Regions from separate parts of the Chryseobacterium sp. 'Rf worker isolate 10' genome, predicted to be linked through region 2. Evidence: riboswitches for the same ligand, from Rfam matches in the RefSeq annotation. Region 2 holds a riboswitch; each other region holds the start of a gene.
What was found. Region 2 has a riboswitch for cobalamin ahead of metE (5-methyltetrahydropteroyltriglutamate--homocysteine S-methyltransferase). Riboswitches for the same ligand answer to the same signal wherever they lie in the genome.
Positions count from the first base shown of each region.

Region 1 (4,217 bases), on a different contig from region 2:
TGGATATCCGGCTTCCGGAAGAACAATTGTTTCGAATGACGGAACCAAAATCTCTTCTTCCGTTACCAATGCAGCAACGGGATTCAATGAAATATCAACTTATGATGTAGCAAGTTCTACCTGGGTAAACAGAGGCGGGCTTGTTCCTACCGGATGGGACGGAAGTGTAAGTTCTACCTGGGGAATGACTACCAATGGAAATACTATTGTAGGTCTGGGCTTTCTTACCGCAGCAAATGCACACGCTGTAAAATGGGATGAAGCCAGCGGAATGGTAGATTTGGGAAGTATGGTTCCCGGACGCAGTTCCAGAGCCAATGCCATCAATGCGGCAGGAACAGTAATTGTGGGTTGGCAGGATGAACCGACAGGTATCAGAAGCGGTGCAAAATGGCAGGACGGAGTAGAAAGTTTTATCACAGATAATAACGGAAATAATGTAGGAGAAGCAGGCGGAATTTCTGCAGACGGAAATACCATCATAGGAGCAGCAAATCCTAATCCCTATGTATGGAATGCTGTGAGTGGACTTACTTATATAACGCATCCTAATGCTTCGTTCAGTTTCAAAGGAGGAGCAACAGGAATTTCGGCGGACGGGAAAACGGTGATTGGATTTTACAGAGCATTCGGAGCTCCTCCTATGTCGGGAGAAGGCTTTATCTGGAATTCATCTACCGGAAGGATTAATCTGAATGATTATGCCGTATCCTTAGGAATTGCAACCAATGGAGTAACAATGGGGCTTCCTTTGGCCATTTCACAAGACGGAAAGAAAATTGCCGGAACAGGGACGAATGCCTCAGGTCAAATGATCGCTTTCTATCTGGATATTACAGCGTTTTTATCAGTGAACGATGCTGTAAAAGAGAAAGATAATATCGGTATTTATCCTAATCCGGTAGCTGATATATTATATTTTAAAGGAACAGGAAGAATAGAGAAAGCTGAAGTTTATAATTTGGTTGGACAAAGGGTGAAAACATTCAATACTGTAGAAGGGCAGATTGATGTTTCATCCTTGTCAAAAGGAGATTATATTCTGCAATATTCTGTGAAAGGAGGAAAGCAGGAGAACTATAAGTTTATTAAAAAATAACATATATAAATAGTAAAGTAGTGGGATGAATGGCCGTTTTCAATATTGAAAGCGGCTGTTCTTTTTTATCTGCTGAATTAAAAAGATAGGTTTTTTTAAGCGTAGGCTGGTTTTTTGGCGAATACATATAAAAAACTATCTTTGCAAAAATTTTGGTTTCCAGTATTTTGGAATGAAAAGGGAATCGGGTGTAACTCCCGGACTGTCCCCGCAACTGTAAATCGCAATAAAAGTTTCTGCAAAAAACCACTGTTTAAAACGGGAAGGAGCAGAATGCGAAAGTCAGGAGACCTGCCAGGATTATAATTATAAAAACCTATTGCTTTCGGAGGAAAAGTAAAAAAGTATGGATATAAAAAGATCTTTAGTACTGCTTTTTTCATCATATGGCTGTTTTCTTTTTGGACAAGAGAAAGCTATAGATACTATTTTTGTCTTCGACAATCAGATGAACAGGGTGAAGCTTTTTCATCCCGTAAAAACAATTTCGGCAGAAGATGCCGAGAAAAACTCCAGCAATCTTTCAGAGCTCCTAAGATTTCAGTCACAGGTCTATATTAAAGAAAATGGCCGTGGTGCTGTTTCTTCACCATCTTTCAGAGGAACTACCGCGCAGCAGACTGCTTTTGTGTGGAACGGAATTAATATCAACTCCAATTTTTTGGGGCAGGGAGATATCAATAATATTGCTTTGTTTGGCTACGATCAGATTGGAATAAAAGCTGGTGGAGGAAGTGTAATCTATGGAAGCGGTGCTATCGGGGGAAGTATCCACCTGAATAATACCCTTGATTTTAATAAAGGGTTCCACGGTTCCTTATTTTCAGAAGTCGCTTCATTTAATACCTATAATAATTTTGTAAAAGGTTCTTACAGCAATGATAAGTTCAGTTTTAAAGCTTCAGGAAATTATTCTGTAAGTGAAAATAATTATGAAGTAAGTGATCTGAATTACATCAACAGAAACGGAAATTATTACAATACAACGTTCAATGTAGGAACATCCTATAAAATAACAAATGATCATAAAATTTCGTGGCAAAGCCAGTTTTTTGATTCTTCACAGCACTATCCCGTGTATGAAGAAACAGGAACAAAAACGAAATATAAGACTCAAAGTGTAAGAAGCCTTCTTTCCTGGGACTGGAACAAAGCGAAGTTCAGTAATTCCCTTAAAGCAGCTTATACGGAAGAAAATTTCCAGTATTTTGGCTCGTTAAGCCAGCCTAAATCAAGCGGAGGAACCGGTAAGAATTATATCTTTAAAAATGATTTCAATTATTTCCTGAATTCAAAATGGAATTTTAATATCATCGGAGAATTTCAGGTCAATAAAGGAGAAGGATACCAAAGCGGAATATCCAGTGTCAGCAGAAATGTTGGCTCAATATCAGGATTGTTGAGGTATTTTGCGACGAAAGACCTGCGTTTTGAAGGTGGATTCAAGAAAGATTTTGTAGAAGATGTGAAATCACCGTTTATGTACTCATTCTCTGGAAAATGGAGCGCTGCAAAATGGTATGATGTAAGCGTTAATGTTTCAAAAAACTTCAGATATCCGTCCTTCAATGATATTTATTATGAACCGGGAGGAAATAAAGATCTGAGACCGGAAACTTCTACGCAGGTTGATATGACGAACGAATTTAAAGTGGGAGATTTCAGACTTACCTTGTCTCCTTACTATATGAATGTGACCGATCTTATTGTATGGCTTCCGACTGCTTTAGGCTACTGGCAGGCATTCAATGTCAATAAATCAGAATCTTACGGACTAGAATCTCAGTTGTCTTTCAGCAAGCAGCTGGGAAATCATAAAATCCGTGCGAATGCAGGGTATTACTACGCAAAATCTATTGACAAAGAAACGAAGATGCAGAGACCTTACGTTCCTATGCACAGAGGAAATGTGAATGTAGATTATGAATATGGCTTCTTTAAATTTTTTGCTCAGGCACTGTTGAATGGGGTTACCTATACCACAAGTGATGAAAAGAGATCAGATGCAATAGATCCTTATTTTCTTTTAAATATGGGTGTTTCTGCAACGTTGGCAAAAAAATATACCCTAGGGTTTAAAGTGAATAATCTTACGGATACTTACTATAAAACAGTTTCTTTTTATCCTTTACCCAAAAGAAATTATAGCGTGTATGCAGCAATAAATTTTTAAAAATTAAAATTGAATAAATTATGAAAATAACTAAACTTTTAACTGTCCTATTTGCAGTAATGTTATTGTTTAACATTTCTTCATGTACAAGTGATTCTCAGGATTTTGAAATCTCTCCGATCACTTACCAGAATGGATATTTTATTGCTAATGAAGGTAACTTCAATAGTCAGGGTGCAAAAGTAACATTCCTGACAAGAGATTTAAGCATGAAGCAGGACGATATATATGGATATAACAACAATAAAGAGATCCTTGGTGACGTTCTTCAGACTATTGGTCTTAACGGAAACAAGGCTTATCTTGTCATCAACAACTCAAACAAAATTGTTGTCGTAGACCGTTTTACATTCAAAAGATTAGCTGTAATTACTGACCAGATTGATAACCCAAGAGGAATTACTTTTGCGAACGACTTTATCTATGTTGCCAACCTGAATTTCTCCACGAATGCAACAAGTGTAACGAAATATAAAGCTTCTGACTATTCATTTGTAAGCAAAATCACTATGACAGGTGGGGCTGATAAAACAGTAGAAGCAGGTGGAAATGTTTTTGTACAGAATGCTACATCAGGATTCGGAAATATGATTACTTATATCAATACTTCTAATGACAGCAAAACTGAAATTTCTGTTCCGAATGGTAAGATTAACAGTACTATTTCATACAAATCTAATGTTTACACAGTTTCTTCTACAGCTGCAGATTCTTATATCTATAAGATTTCAAGTACAGGAGCAATGACACCGGTAGTTACACTGACAGGAATTCCAAGTGCTACAAATCTTCAGATTGATAACGATAAAATCTATTTCAGCGCTGGAAATAAAGTGTATACAACAAGTTTAGCTACACCTACAATTCCTACAACTCCATTATTAACAGCTGCAGATGGTGGTCCTTATTTTACGCTTTATGGATTTAACGTTATTGATGGAAGAA
Region 1 is NZ_JBOZOF010000002.1:811,641-815,857, forward strand. Features, by position in the region: gene LKL37_RS13655 (T9SS type A sorting domain-containing protein) at 1-1,099, shown strand, start outside; cobalamin riboswitch at 1,236-1,412, shown strand; gene LKL37_RS13660 (TonB-dependent receptor plug domain-containing protein) at 1,446-3,272, shown strand; gene LKL37_RS13665 (YncE family protein) at 3,293-4,217, shown strand, end outside.
Region 1: linked by a shared signal. The riboswitch ahead of LKL37_RS13660 (TonB-dependent receptor plug domain-containing protein) and the one ahead of metE (5-methyltetrahydropteroyltriglutamate--homocysteine S-methyltransferase) in region 2 are both predicted to bind cobalamin.

Region 2 (4,217 bases):
TTTCAAAAGATCTTTGGTATACCGCCAAGACAGTGGCTCCAGCTTCGAAGGCTGAAAGAAGCTCATTTTCTGCTTACTCAAAAAGGAAGATCCGTTTCTGACATTTATCTGGATCTGGGATTTGAAAATTTATCCCATTTCTCCTTTGCATTTAAAAAACAGTTTGGTTATCCTCCAAGCACATTGCAGGCAAAATAATTCAATATTTCATCAATGTTTTAAAGGATTACCATAATAAATCGTGCCATGAATATCATGGCACGATCCGGGTGATTGTATCTAATTATTTCTAAAGTTTTCTAAAGTGCATATTCTACGGAAGCTTCTTTAGCAGCTGCTACCATTGCTATTAAAGCTTTTTCGGTTTCATCCCAGTGTCTTGTTTTCAGTCCGCAGTCTGGGTTTACCCAAAGTTGATTGGCAGGAATCACATTCTGGGCCTTTCTCAGCAGTTCGATCATTTCTTCTTTTGACGGAACTCTTGGTGAGTGAATGTCATATACTCCGGGACCAATTTCATTTGGATATTTAAAATCGGCAAAAGCATTCAGCAGTTCCATCTGAGAGCGGGAGCATTCTATGGTAATCACGTCCGCATCCATGTCAGCAATGTTTTCAATAATATCATTGAATTCTGAATAACACATATGCGTATGGATTTGGGTCGCATCTTCTACTCCACTTGCTGAAATTCTAAAGGCTTCTACAGCCCATTTCAGATAATTCTGCCAGTCTGTTTTTCTTAACGGAAGTCCTTCTCTGATAGCAGGTTCGTCAATCTGAATAATCCTGATCCCAGCTTTTTCCAGATCCACAACTTCATCACGGATCGCCAAAGCAATTTGTTTACACGTTTCGGAACGAGGCTGATCATCACGTACAAAAGACCACTGTAAGATGGTAACCGGACCTGTAAGCATTCCTTTTACCCATTTTTCAGTCTGGGATTGTGCATATTGAGACCAGTAAACTGTCATAGGAGTCGGGCGGGAAACATCACCAAAGATTACAGGAGGTTTTACACAACGGCTTCCGTAGCTTTGTACCCATCCGTTTTTGGTGAATACAAATCCTTCCAGCTGTTCTCCGAAGTATTCTACCATGTCGTTACGCTCAAATTCCCCGTGAACCAGTACATCTATACCGATTTCTTCCTGCCAGCGGATTGTTCTCTGAGTTTCTTCTTTCAGTAAAGTATCATATTGCTCTGCCGTAAGCTCTCCTTTTTTGAATTGGGCTCTCCAGCTTCTTACCTCTATTGTCTGCGGGAATGATCCGATGGTGGTAGTTGGGAATAAAGGAAGCTGCAATACTTCCTGCTGTTCTTCTTTTCGGATTTTGAAGGTATTTATTCTCTGAGCATCCTTTTCAGTAACAGCATTGGCTCTTTGTTTCACCTGATCATTATGAATAAGAGAAGAAGTTCTTCTGTTCTCAATAGCTCTTTTATTTTCTTCGAATGCTTCAAGAACCTGTTCATTTTCTGTTCCTGTTGCCAGTTCTTTAAGGGTTACCACTTCCGCTACTTTTTGTTTGGCAAAAGCCAGCCAGTTTTTGATTTCAGGATTAAGACTAGTTTCAAAATCCAGATCACACGGTGAATGAAGCAATGAACATGATGGTGCAATGAAAATTCTTTCAGATCCTAATTTCTCAACTGCTTTTCTGATGAAAGACAGCGATTTTTCATAATCATTTTTCCAGATATTTCTGCCGTCAATTACCCCTAATGAAAGACTTAAGCTTTCCGGGATAACATTCAGGATATCATCCAGCTGTTCAGGATTTCTAACCAAGTCAATATGTAGTGTGTTCACCGGAAGTGAAGTGGCAAGCGATGTATTATCTTTTAATCCGTCAAAATAAGTAGCAACGATAAATTTCAGTTTTGGGAAACGTTTTCTTATTTCAGCATATACAGAAAGATAGATTTCTTTTGCTTTCTCTGTTAAATCCAATGCCAGAAAAGGTTCATCAAACTGAATCCATTCAGCACCCTGCTCCTGAAGTTTGGTTAAAATTTCTATGTACACAGGAAGAAGATTTCCGGCAAGATCTAACTTATCAAATCCTTCTTCTTTTTCTTTTCCTAATAGCAGATAAGTAACCAGACCGATAATAACAGGTTTAGCATTGATCCCAGCCTGCTTTGCTCCGGCAAATTCATTGAAAATTTTGTCTGAGCTTAGTTTAAATTGTTGGTTTTTATAAAATTCCGGAACGATATAGTGATAGTTGGTATCGAACCATTTGGTCATTTCCATTGCTGTGATATCCAGTCCATCTTTCTGATATCCTCTTGCCATGGCAAAGTAAAGATCCAGCTCAGAATTGTTTTTTTTAAGCACTACTTCATGATAACGAGTCGGGATTGCTCCTACCACAAGGCTCATATCCAATACCTGATCATAATAGGAAAAATCATTACACGGGATAAGGTCTATTCCTGCTTCCTTCTGGATATTCCAGTTTTGATTACAGATATTTCTACCTGTGTTCAGAAGTTCTTCCAAAAGGATTTTACCTGACCAATACTGCTCGCAGGCTTTTTTGAGTTCTCTTTTGCTACCAATACGCGGATAGCCCAGAATGTGAGTTTGCATTTTTTTAAACTTTTTAATTAAACTTAATATTAAAGCCCTTTAAAATGCTTCTGCATGTTTTAACGGATAAAAATTTCAGGAAATAATGACATAGCGAACAATGCAGTTTCCCTTTGAGAGAAAATACATGAATCCGATATATCATCTGTATGACCCAAAAGCTTCAGACCGCGAAAGCATTGTCAATTCAGTAAAGGCAGGTCTCCTGACTTGTAACAGTTTCCGTCATCCTTCCCGCTTTTGGCAGTGGATCTGCAAGGACAGAAACCTTTGATGTGTTACTTACAGTTGCGCGACAGCTCGTGATTTTCACACGATTCCCTATTAATCTACCTTAAGTAAAACCTTTCCTGTTTGATGAAGTATCTATAAAGAACTGTACTTTTACCTTTAACAATTGCTTTGAGTAAAAGTTTTTAATTTTGTGTAAAATTAACAATACAGAATAAAGATACAATTAAAAAGAAATAATTAAGCAAATTAAACTTTTGAAAACAAAAATAAAAGAATATAATTCTTTACATTTGACTGTTTTAATTATTTAAAAGAATAATATTCTGTGGAACAACTCGATGATAAGGACTTACAGCTGCTCAGGCTGCTCCAGAAAAATGCAAAACTGACCGTTAAAGAATTGGCAAAGGAAGTGAACCTCTCTACTTCACCTGTTTTTGAAAGGGTGAAAAGACTGGAACAGGACGGATTTGTTAAAAGATATGCCGCAGTTCTTGATGCTGAAAAACTGAACCGGGGATTTACGGTTTTCTGCCAGATTAAACTGAAAATTCACGACAGATCTGTGGGTTATGATTTTGTAAAAGAAATTTTAGAAATTGAAGAAGTTGCTGAATGTTACAATATTTCCGGTGATTTTGATTTTCTTCTGAAAGTTCAGGTAAGAGATATGAAACATTACCAGGATTTTGTTTTCAATAAGCTTGGATCCGTAGATTCAATCGGGAGTACACACAGTACTTTTGTGATGGCTGAAGTGAAAAATAATCATGGATTAACGATATAGCTTTTTAAAGCTGATCCATTTATACTAAAAAATCCGCCAAATATTGGCGGATTTTTTAATATTTTGAAGTTTTTCCAGCAATTAATTGGCAGCCGGATCAACAAGTTCTGTAGTTAAGCCGAGTGATTTCAACAGGTTTTTACTATCAAAAAGCAAAGTCGCATAATGTTTCCCTTTCTTAAAAACCAGCTTTGAGCCTCCTGGAAACTCACTGCCTGAAGCTAATTTCTGTGTTTTTGCATTGTATTTACTGAACTTGGTTTTACTATCCTGCAATGTACTTTTATTCAGGATAAGGCCAAAAGGCAATCCCTCTACCACTAAAGGTTTATTGTCTGAAGTTGAAAAAAACATCTCATTAACAGCATTGTCTTTCTCCAAACTGCAATAAAGCTCCAATCCTGTTTTTGTAGGCCATTTCGCATATTTTTCTTCATTGGCATCTTCATAAAAAACGGTTTTCACATTCAGTGCTTTTGAGATCTTATCAGTAGTCTGCGGGAAAACAAATTCTGAGTTTTTATCTAATAAGGAATTTAAAGTGGCTGTTTTCTGTGAAAATATGGTTGAGCTTACTACCAGAAAAAAAATAG
Region 2 is NZ_JBOZOF010000001.1:953,231-957,447, reverse strand. Features, by position in the region: gene LKL37_RS04175 (helix-turn-helix domain-containing protein) at 1-198, shown strand, start outside; gene metE (5-methyltetrahydropteroyltriglutamate--homocysteine S-methyltransferase) at 300-2,603, opposite strand; cobalamin riboswitch at 2,782-2,967, opposite strand; gene LKL37_RS04165 (Lrp/AsnC family transcriptional regulator) at 3,163-3,624, shown strand; gene LKL37_RS04160 (hypothetical protein) at 3,706-4,217, opposite strand, start outside.

Region 3 (4,217 bases), on a different contig from region 2:
TTTAATATATTTGAAATGCATATATACAATGTTGCACAAGCATATGAATTCTTAACATTTTGAATATGGTCAGAAACTTTACTATTCTTTGGATTTTTTATAAAAAGATACTGCTTCCCGCCCTGCCGTTCTCATTGCTCATTTCTTTTCTCCTTCCCTTCAGAGTTGAGACATTTGGTTTAAGTTTTCTTTTAATTGCACCTGCTCTCCATTACTTTATTTATGAATTAAGATTTAAAAACGAATATTATTTTTATGCCCATTCAGGGTTTTCAAGAACTTTTCTTTGGGCAGGAACCCTATTATTAAGTCTTGCTGTAAAAATTATAACATTGTTCTTATGAGTAAACTGCATGTTGATAGTGTAACAAAATCTTTTAGTGAAAGAAAAATTCTGCAGGATATCTATATAGGATGTGAAACAGGACAAATCATGGGATTACTTGGCAGAAATGGAAGCGGAAAATCAACCCTGCTAAAAATTATCTTTGGAATAGAATATGGTGATACTCAGTTTATAAAATATGATAATAAAATTCTGAAAGGCATATCCGATAGAAAAAACAGAATTGCCTACTTATCACAGGATCTTTTTTTACCCAAATATATAAAAATCAAAAATCTGATTCCTCTTTTTTGTAATCAAAAAAATACTGAGTTGCTTTTTACTTCAGAATTTGTAAGACCTTTCCTTGATCAAAAACCTAAAACCCTTTCCAAAGGTGAACAGAGAATTATTGAAACTCTTATGGTCATTTATTCTGAAGCAGACTTTATTTTATTGGACGAGCCATTTCACAGTCTTTCTCCAAAAGTTACTGAAGAATTAAAGAAAAATATCCGTCAGCAATCATCTCATAAAGGATTTATTATTTCTGATCATAACTTTAAAGATGTTCTGGATATTTCTGACTCTATATATCTGCTTTCTGGCGGTCATCTGAAACAAATACAAGATTTAAGTGAACTGCAGCGCTATAATTATCTTCCGAAAAGCATTTAATTTATATATTTGAAGGATTAAAAAATTTTCATGATGACTTTCATAAACAAAGCATTCTATTTATCTGCTTTCAGTATTCTATCTATAGCTTTTGTAAAAGGGCAGAATAAAGTTCCTTTCGGAGTTGTAAAGGCTGAAGAAGGATATGCCAATGTACGGGTTCATAAGGACAACTACAGAAAAATTGTAGACAAGATCCGTATGCGTAAAGGTGATGTATTTGTTTATGTAAAGCCTGCTCCCGGAGAAACAGAGTGGATCTGGATCAAATATCCCGAAAAACAGGATGATGATAAACCTTTTGTACGTTATGAAACTCTTGATAAAGAAGGAATGGTGAATAAAGAACGTATCGCCTATATTGATCAGCTTCCGGCCTATACTCCTTCCAAATCTAAAAACGGAAGATCACTTATTTTCACAGATAATTCTGACCCCAAAATTCCTACTGCTCAAAGAAGCAAAGTAGTCATTGATGTTTACCCTTCCAACGCGGGATACCGTAAAAAGGAAAAAGATGCAGAAGGGAAACTGCTTACCATTGATAAAGTAAAACCATGGGGAATCGGGAATGATCTTCCCGAAGGGATGACTGAAATCAAATCCATCAGGGTACAGCAGCCCGGAAGAGGGTCTGTTTTTGTAAGAGAGGCCATCAAAAATATGTTCCAGCCTACCATGGATTTTGAGAATGTAGGCGTAACCTCCCTGGATAACGACAATATTTTTCTTTATATGATCAACGGTTCAGGAGAAAACAGATATACTACGCTGTGGACCATCAAGAAAGGAAGAGTAATCAGCCAGATTATTTACCATAATCCGGAATAAATTCATTATTTTTGCCCCCGAAAAGTTTTAACGCTTATTCATCATAGAAATTGGTTCTGCATCACTGCAGATTAAAAGGGAACCGTGTGAAAATCACGGACTGTCGCGCAACTGTAAGTAACTGTAATCTTTATCAAAGATCCACTGTGCGAGGCATGGGAAGGAGATAAAAGATGTTACAAGTCAGGAGACCTGCCTATTTCTTAAACAAGTAACTTTCGCGATTTGAAGTTGTATTGATCTGATGGATTGTTTCAGGGATTCTCTTGATTCCTGTTATTGTTCTGTTGTTTTAATATCGTTTTCATTTCGCTTTAATTAATAATGATATATGACTACAGAAGAAAGAATTAAAGCATCCGAAACCAGTATCTTTAAAGCGGTTTTCCCTAACACAACCAATCATTACGATACCCTTTTTGGTGGTACGGCTATGCAGCTGATGGACGAAGTAGCTTTTATTACTGCTACCCGATTTGCAAGAAAAAGAGTGGTAACAGTAAGCAGTGACAAGATAGATTTCAAGAAACCTATTCCTGCCGGAACCATTGTGGAGCTAATCGGGAAAGTTTCCTACGTGGGAAAAACCAGTATGAAAGTAAACGTTGAGATCTATACCGAGCAAATGTATTCCTACGAAAGAGAAAAAGCCATTGTAGGTGATTTTACTTTTGTAGCGATTGACGAATTCAAGAAACCAATCCAGATACTATAAGTAATAAAGAATCGGGCGGCCAGAGGCCGCCCGATTCTTATTGTATTCTTATCAAAGCTATTTTACCACTTTTTCTGTTTCCAGACTTTGGCTCAATAAAAGTTCAAAAGCCTCTCCCATTTCGTCCGATGCTCTACTGATCGCATTTTCAAGCATATTTCGGATTTGCTTTTCTGTCACTCCCGCTTCCGTCCAGCTTTTTCCTGAAGTGTGGGAATTTAAGATAAACGGCATTATTCTATCAATTCCACATGCAAAAATAGCATCTGGCGTTTTCTCATCTTCAAATTCAAGCCATAGATTAAAGAATTCTGTACGTAAAGGCTCATCAAGAATTCCGAAAATCTTTTGAGCAGATGCCTTTTCTCTTTCAAACTTTCCTACCATTGCTTTTTCATCAAAAATAAAAGTATCTCCGGCTTCTATTTCTACAAGATCGTGGATAGAGAGCATTCTTATCACTCTTAATAAATCAATATCTGCGCGGTTTTTAGCATATGGATAAAGGATCTGAGCCAGAATAATAATCTGCCAGGAATGTTCTGCTGTGTTCTCTCTTCGGGAGTCATCTGCATTATAATTTCTTCTCTGTACATTTTTCAAAGCATCCACTGCCAGGATAAAATCTATTTCTTTCTGAATTTTCATTTTACTTTTCTCTATTGTATTGTTCTGATGGATATACCTTGGTTTTGGTTACCCATTTATTATTAATCTTCTCTTTTGTAATCACCTTTACGCGACCTTCTACCGTCATATCTTCTTCTTTTTCCAGAACTTTATCAAGTCCTTTATTCGGAATTACAGCATATTCCGTTGTAAAAATATCACAGCAGCCAGATTTTCCATAGGCTATGAGACGTTTTCGCTTGGCATCAACCTCAAAAATATCAAAAGAGCTGGAAGCAAGATCCGTAAGCTCCTTACTCTTCACAAATGCCATTCTCGTGCTGTTGAATACATATACATCATAAGAAGCAGAGCTATAATTCCCCATATTACCATTTCTTACCGCTATATCTTCTGTCCCGTCAAAATTAAAGTCATCAATGATTATAGGACTGTTTTCGTTCTTTAGCTGAAACATTTTCCCTTGCGTTGGCTTTTCGCCTTCATTAAGATTCAGGACCAGGTCATCAGATACAAAAGTCTGCACCTTTGTGTTTTTATGATCAAACAAATCTACAGTTCCTTTTCCGTTACATCGGCCGTCATAGCAATTATCCACGTGAATGACTGCATCATAGCTCTTCGATGCGTTTTTAACCTCAAACTGATATTGTCCGAAACAGGCAGGCCCCAGCAAAACAAAAGCCGGTAAATGCTTATACTTATTGAATAAATTCATGGTAATAGTAAATGATTTAGGTGTTTTTTTCCTAACAAAAATACGAATCATAACACCGATCTCAAAATTCAAAACTCATTATCTGGAAGATTTAAAACAATTAAAATCCTTTAAATAAGAGAATATTTATTTCTGAGAAGCTGTTTCCCGCTATACGCTCATACTCCTCGCTCCCTGCCAGAATCCAAACCGCTGTGGGGTAACCGCTGCTATCGGGGCTATAATATGAGTAATAAGTAATCGGTAATAAGCAATAATTAATAATGATGATTTTTTGCTCCGTATTTCTTCCAATTTTATTTAAAATGTAGAGATTTTTT
Region 3 is NZ_JBOZOF010000007.1:5,095-9,311, reverse strand. Features, by position in the region: gene LKL37_RS21740 (ATP-binding cassette domain-containing protein) at 341-1,003, shown strand; gene LKL37_RS21735 (hypothetical protein) at 1,034-1,834, shown strand; cobalamin riboswitch at 1,869-2,048, shown strand; gene LKL37_RS21730 (acyl-CoA thioesterase) at 2,166-2,549, shown strand; gene LKL37_RS21725 (HD domain-containing protein) at 2,607-3,197, opposite strand; gene LKL37_RS21720 (XAC2610-related protein) at 3,199-3,897, opposite strand.
Region 3: linked by a shared signal. The riboswitch ahead of LKL37_RS21730 (acyl-CoA thioesterase) and the one ahead of metE (5-methyltetrahydropteroyltriglutamate--homocysteine S-methyltransferase) in region 2 are both predicted to bind cobalamin.

Region 4 (4,217 bases), on a different contig from region 2:
AAACAGGACAAATCATGGGATTACTTGGCAGAAATGGAAGCGGAAAATCAACCCTGCTAAAAATTATCTTTGGAATAGAATATGGTGATACTCAGTTTATAAAATATGATAATAAAATTCTGAAAGGCATATCCGATAGAAAAAACAGAATTGCCTACTTATCACAGGATCTTTTTTTACCCAAATATATAAAAATCAAAAATCTGATTCCTCTTTTTTGTAATCAAAAAAATACTGAGTTGCTTTTTACTTCAGAATTTGTAAGACCTTTCCTTGATCAAAAACCTAAAACCCTTTCCAAAGGTGAACAGAGAATTATTGAAACTCTTATGGTCATTTATTCTGAAGCAGACTTTATTTTATTGGACGAGCCATTTCACAGTCTTTCTCCAAAAGTTACTGAAGAATTAAAGAAAAATATCCGTCAGCAATCATCTCATAAAGGATTTATTATTTCTGATCATAACTTTAAAGATGTTCTGGATATTTCTGACTCTATATATCTGCTTTCTGGCGGTCATCTGAAACAAATACAAGATTTAAGTGAACTGCAGCGCTATAATTATCTTCCGAAAAGCATTTAATTTATATATTTGAAGGATTAAAAAATTTTCATGATGACTTTCATAAACAAAGCATTCTATTTATCTGCTTTCAGTATTCTATCTATAGCTTTTGTAAAAGGGCAGAATAAAGTTCCTTTCGGAGTTGTAAAGGCTGAAGAAGGATATGCCAATGTACGGGTTCATAAGGACAACTACAGAAAAATTGTAGACAAGATCCGTATGCGTAAAGGTGATGTATTTGTTTATGTAAAGCCTGCTCCCGGAGAAACAGAGTGGATCTGGATCAAATATCCCGAAAAACAGGATGATGATAAACCTTTTGTACGTTATGAAACTCTTGATAAAGAAGGAATGGTGAATAAAGAACGTATCGCCTATATTGATCAGCTTCCGGCCTATACTCCTTCCAAATCTAAAAACGGAAGATCACTTATTTTCACAGATAATTCTGACCCCAAAATTCCTACTGCTCAAAGAAGCAAAGTAGTCATTGATGTTTACCCTTCCAACGCGGGATACCGTAAAAAGGAAAAAGATGCAGAAGGGAAACTGCTTACCATTGATAAAGTAAAACCATGGGGAATCGGGAATGATCTTCCCGAAGGGATGACTGAAATCAAATCCATCAGGGTACAGCAGCCCGGAAGAGGGTCTGTTTTTGTAAGAGAGGCCATCAAAAATATGTTCCAGCCTACCATGGATTTTGAGAATGTAGGCGTAACCTCCCTGGATAACGACAATATTTTTCTTTATATGATCAACGGTTCAGGAGAAAACAGATATACTACGCTGTGGACCATCAAGAAAGGAAGAGTAATCAGCCAGATTATTTACCATAATCCGGAATAAATTCATTATTTTTGCCCCCGAAAAGTTTTAACGCTTATTCATCATAGAAATTGGTTCTGCATCACTGCAGATTAAAAGGGAACCGTGTGAAAATCACGGACTGTCGCGCAACTGTAAGTAACTGTAATCTTTATCAAAGATCCACTGTGCGAGGCATGGGAAGGAGATAAAAGATGTTACAAGTCAGGAGACCTGCCTATTTCTTAAACAAGTAACTTTCGCGATTTGAAGTTGTATTGATCTGATGGATTGTTTCAGGGATTCTCTTGATTCCTGTTATTGTTCTGTTGTTTTAATATCGTTTTCATTTCGCTTTAATTAATAATGATATATGACTACAGAAGAAAGAATTAAAGCATCCGAAACCAGTATCTTTAAAGCGGTTTTCCCTAACACAACCAATCATTACGATACCCTTTTTGGTGGTACGGCTATGCAGCTGATGGACGAAGTAGCTTTTATTACTGCTACCCGATTTGCAAGAAAAAGAGTGGTAACAGTAAGCAGTGACAAGATAGATTTCAAGAAACCTATTCCTGCCGGAACCATTGTGGAGCTAATCGGGAAAGTTTCCTACGTGGGAAAAACCAGTATGAAAGTAAACGTTGAGATCTATACCGAGCAAATGTATTCCTACGAAAGAGAAAAAGCCATTGTAGGTGATTTTACTTTTGTAGCGATTGACGAATTCAAGAAACCAATCCAGATACTATAAGTAATAAAGAATCGGGCGGCCAGAGGCCGCCCGATTCTTATTGTATTCTTATCAAAGCTATTTTACCACTTTTTCTGTTTCCAGACTTTGGCTCAATAAAAGTTCAAAAGCCTCTCCCATTTCGTCCGATGCTCTACTGATCGCATTTTCAAGCATATTTCGGATTTGCTTTTCTGTCACTCCCGCTTCCGTCCAGCTTTTTCCTGAAGTGTGGGAATTTAAGATAAACGGCATTATTCTATCAATTCCACATGCAAAAATAGCATCTGGCGTTTTCTCATCTTCAAATTCAAGCCATAGATTAAAGAATTCTGTACGTAAAGGCTCATCAAGAATTCCGAAAATCTTTTGAGCAGATGCCTTTTCTCTTTCAAACTTTCCTACCATTGCTTTTTCATCAAAAATAAAAGTATCTCCGGCTTCTATTTCTACAAGATCGTGGATAGAGAGCATTCTTATCACTCTTAATAAATCAATATCTGCGCGGTTTTTAGCATATGGATAAAGGATCTGAGCCAGAATAATAATCTGCCAGGAATGTTCTGCTGTGTTCTCTCTTCGGGAGTCATCTGCATTATAATTTCTTCTCTGTACATTTTTCAAAGCATCCACTGCCAGGATAAAATCTATTTCTTTCTGAATTTTCATTTTACTTTTCTCTATTGTATTGTTCTGATGGATATACCTTGGTTTTGGTTACCCATTTATTATTAATCTTCTCTTTTGTAATCACCTTTACGCGACCTTCTACCGTCATATCTTCTTCTTTTTCCAGAACTTTATCAAGTCCTTTATTCGGAATTACAGCATATTCCGTTGTAAAAATATCACAGCAGCCAGATTTTCCATAGGCTATGAGACGTTTTCGCTTGGCATCAACCTCAAAAATATCAAAAGAGCTGGAAGCAAGATCCGTAAGCTCCTTACTCTTCACAAATGCCATTCTCGTGCTGTTGAATACATATACATCATAAGAAGCAGAGCTATAATTCCCCATATTACCATTTCTTACCGCTATATCTTCTGTCCCGTCAAAATTAAAGTCATCAATGATTATAGGACTGTTTTCGTTCTTTAGCTGAAACATTTTCCCTTGCGTTGGCTTTTCGCCTTCATTAAGATTCAGGACCAGGTCATCAGATACAAAAGTCTGCACCTTTGTGTTTTTATGATCAAACAAATCTACAGTTCCTTTTCCGTTACATCGGCCGTCATAGCAATTATCCACGTGAATGACTGCATCATAGCTCTTCGATGCGTTTTTAACCTCAAACTGATATTGTCCGAAACAGGCAGGCCCCAGCAAAACAAAAGCCGGTAAATGCTTATACTTATTGAATAAATTCATGGTAATAGTAAATGATTTAGGTGTTTTTTTCCTAACAAAAATACGAATCATAACACCGATCTCAAAATTCAAAACTCATTATCTGGAAGATTTAAAACAATTAAAATCCTTTAAATAAGAGAATATTTATTTCTGAGAAGCTGTTTCCCGCTATACGCTCATACTCCTCGCTCCCTGCCAGAATCCAAACCGCTGTGGGGTAACCGCTGCTATCGGGGCTATAATATGAGTAATAAGTAATCGGTAATAAGCAATAATTAATAATGATGATTTTTTGCTCCGTATTTCTTCCAATTTTATTTAAAATGTAGAGATTTTTTAGACATTTTCCTCTCAAATTCATTTTCATAAAAATCCACATATAAAATTATAGAACTGATTACCAGTATTTTATGTTATTTATTTTAAAAATTTCACTACTTTGTATTGCATAATACCATTTTATTTACATATCTTTGTAATGTAAAATTAGAATAGGCTCAGCTAGCTAGGAGCATTTTTCTAAAAATATAACTAATTAACAAAACTTATCAAAGATGAATACCGAAAATACCAAAGCGCAAATGCGAAAAGGAATTCTGGAATTCTGTATTCTAAGTCTCATCAATAATCGCGAAATGTATGTTTCTGATCTTATTGACGAACTGAAAAAAGGAAAACTGGATGTAGTGGAAGGAACCCTCTACCCTCTTCTTACAAGACTTAAAAACGGAGAGTTTCTCTCTTACAGATGGGAAGA
Region 4 is NZ_JBOZOF010000006.1:134,673-138,889, forward strand. Features, by position in the region: gene LKL37_RS21645 (ATP-binding cassette domain-containing protein) at 1-584, shown strand, start outside; gene LKL37_RS21650 (hypothetical protein) at 615-1,415, shown strand; cobalamin riboswitch at 1,450-1,629, shown strand; gene LKL37_RS21655 (acyl-CoA thioesterase) at 1,747-2,130, shown strand; gene LKL37_RS21660 (HD domain-containing protein) at 2,188-2,778, opposite strand; gene LKL37_RS21665 (XAC2610-related protein) at 2,780-3,478, opposite strand; gene LKL37_RS21670 (PadR family transcriptional regulator) at 4,015-4,217, shown strand, end outside.
Region 4: linked by a shared signal. The riboswitch ahead of LKL37_RS21655 (acyl-CoA thioesterase) and the one ahead of metE (5-methyltetrahydropteroyltriglutamate--homocysteine S-methyltransferase) in region 2 are both predicted to bind cobalamin.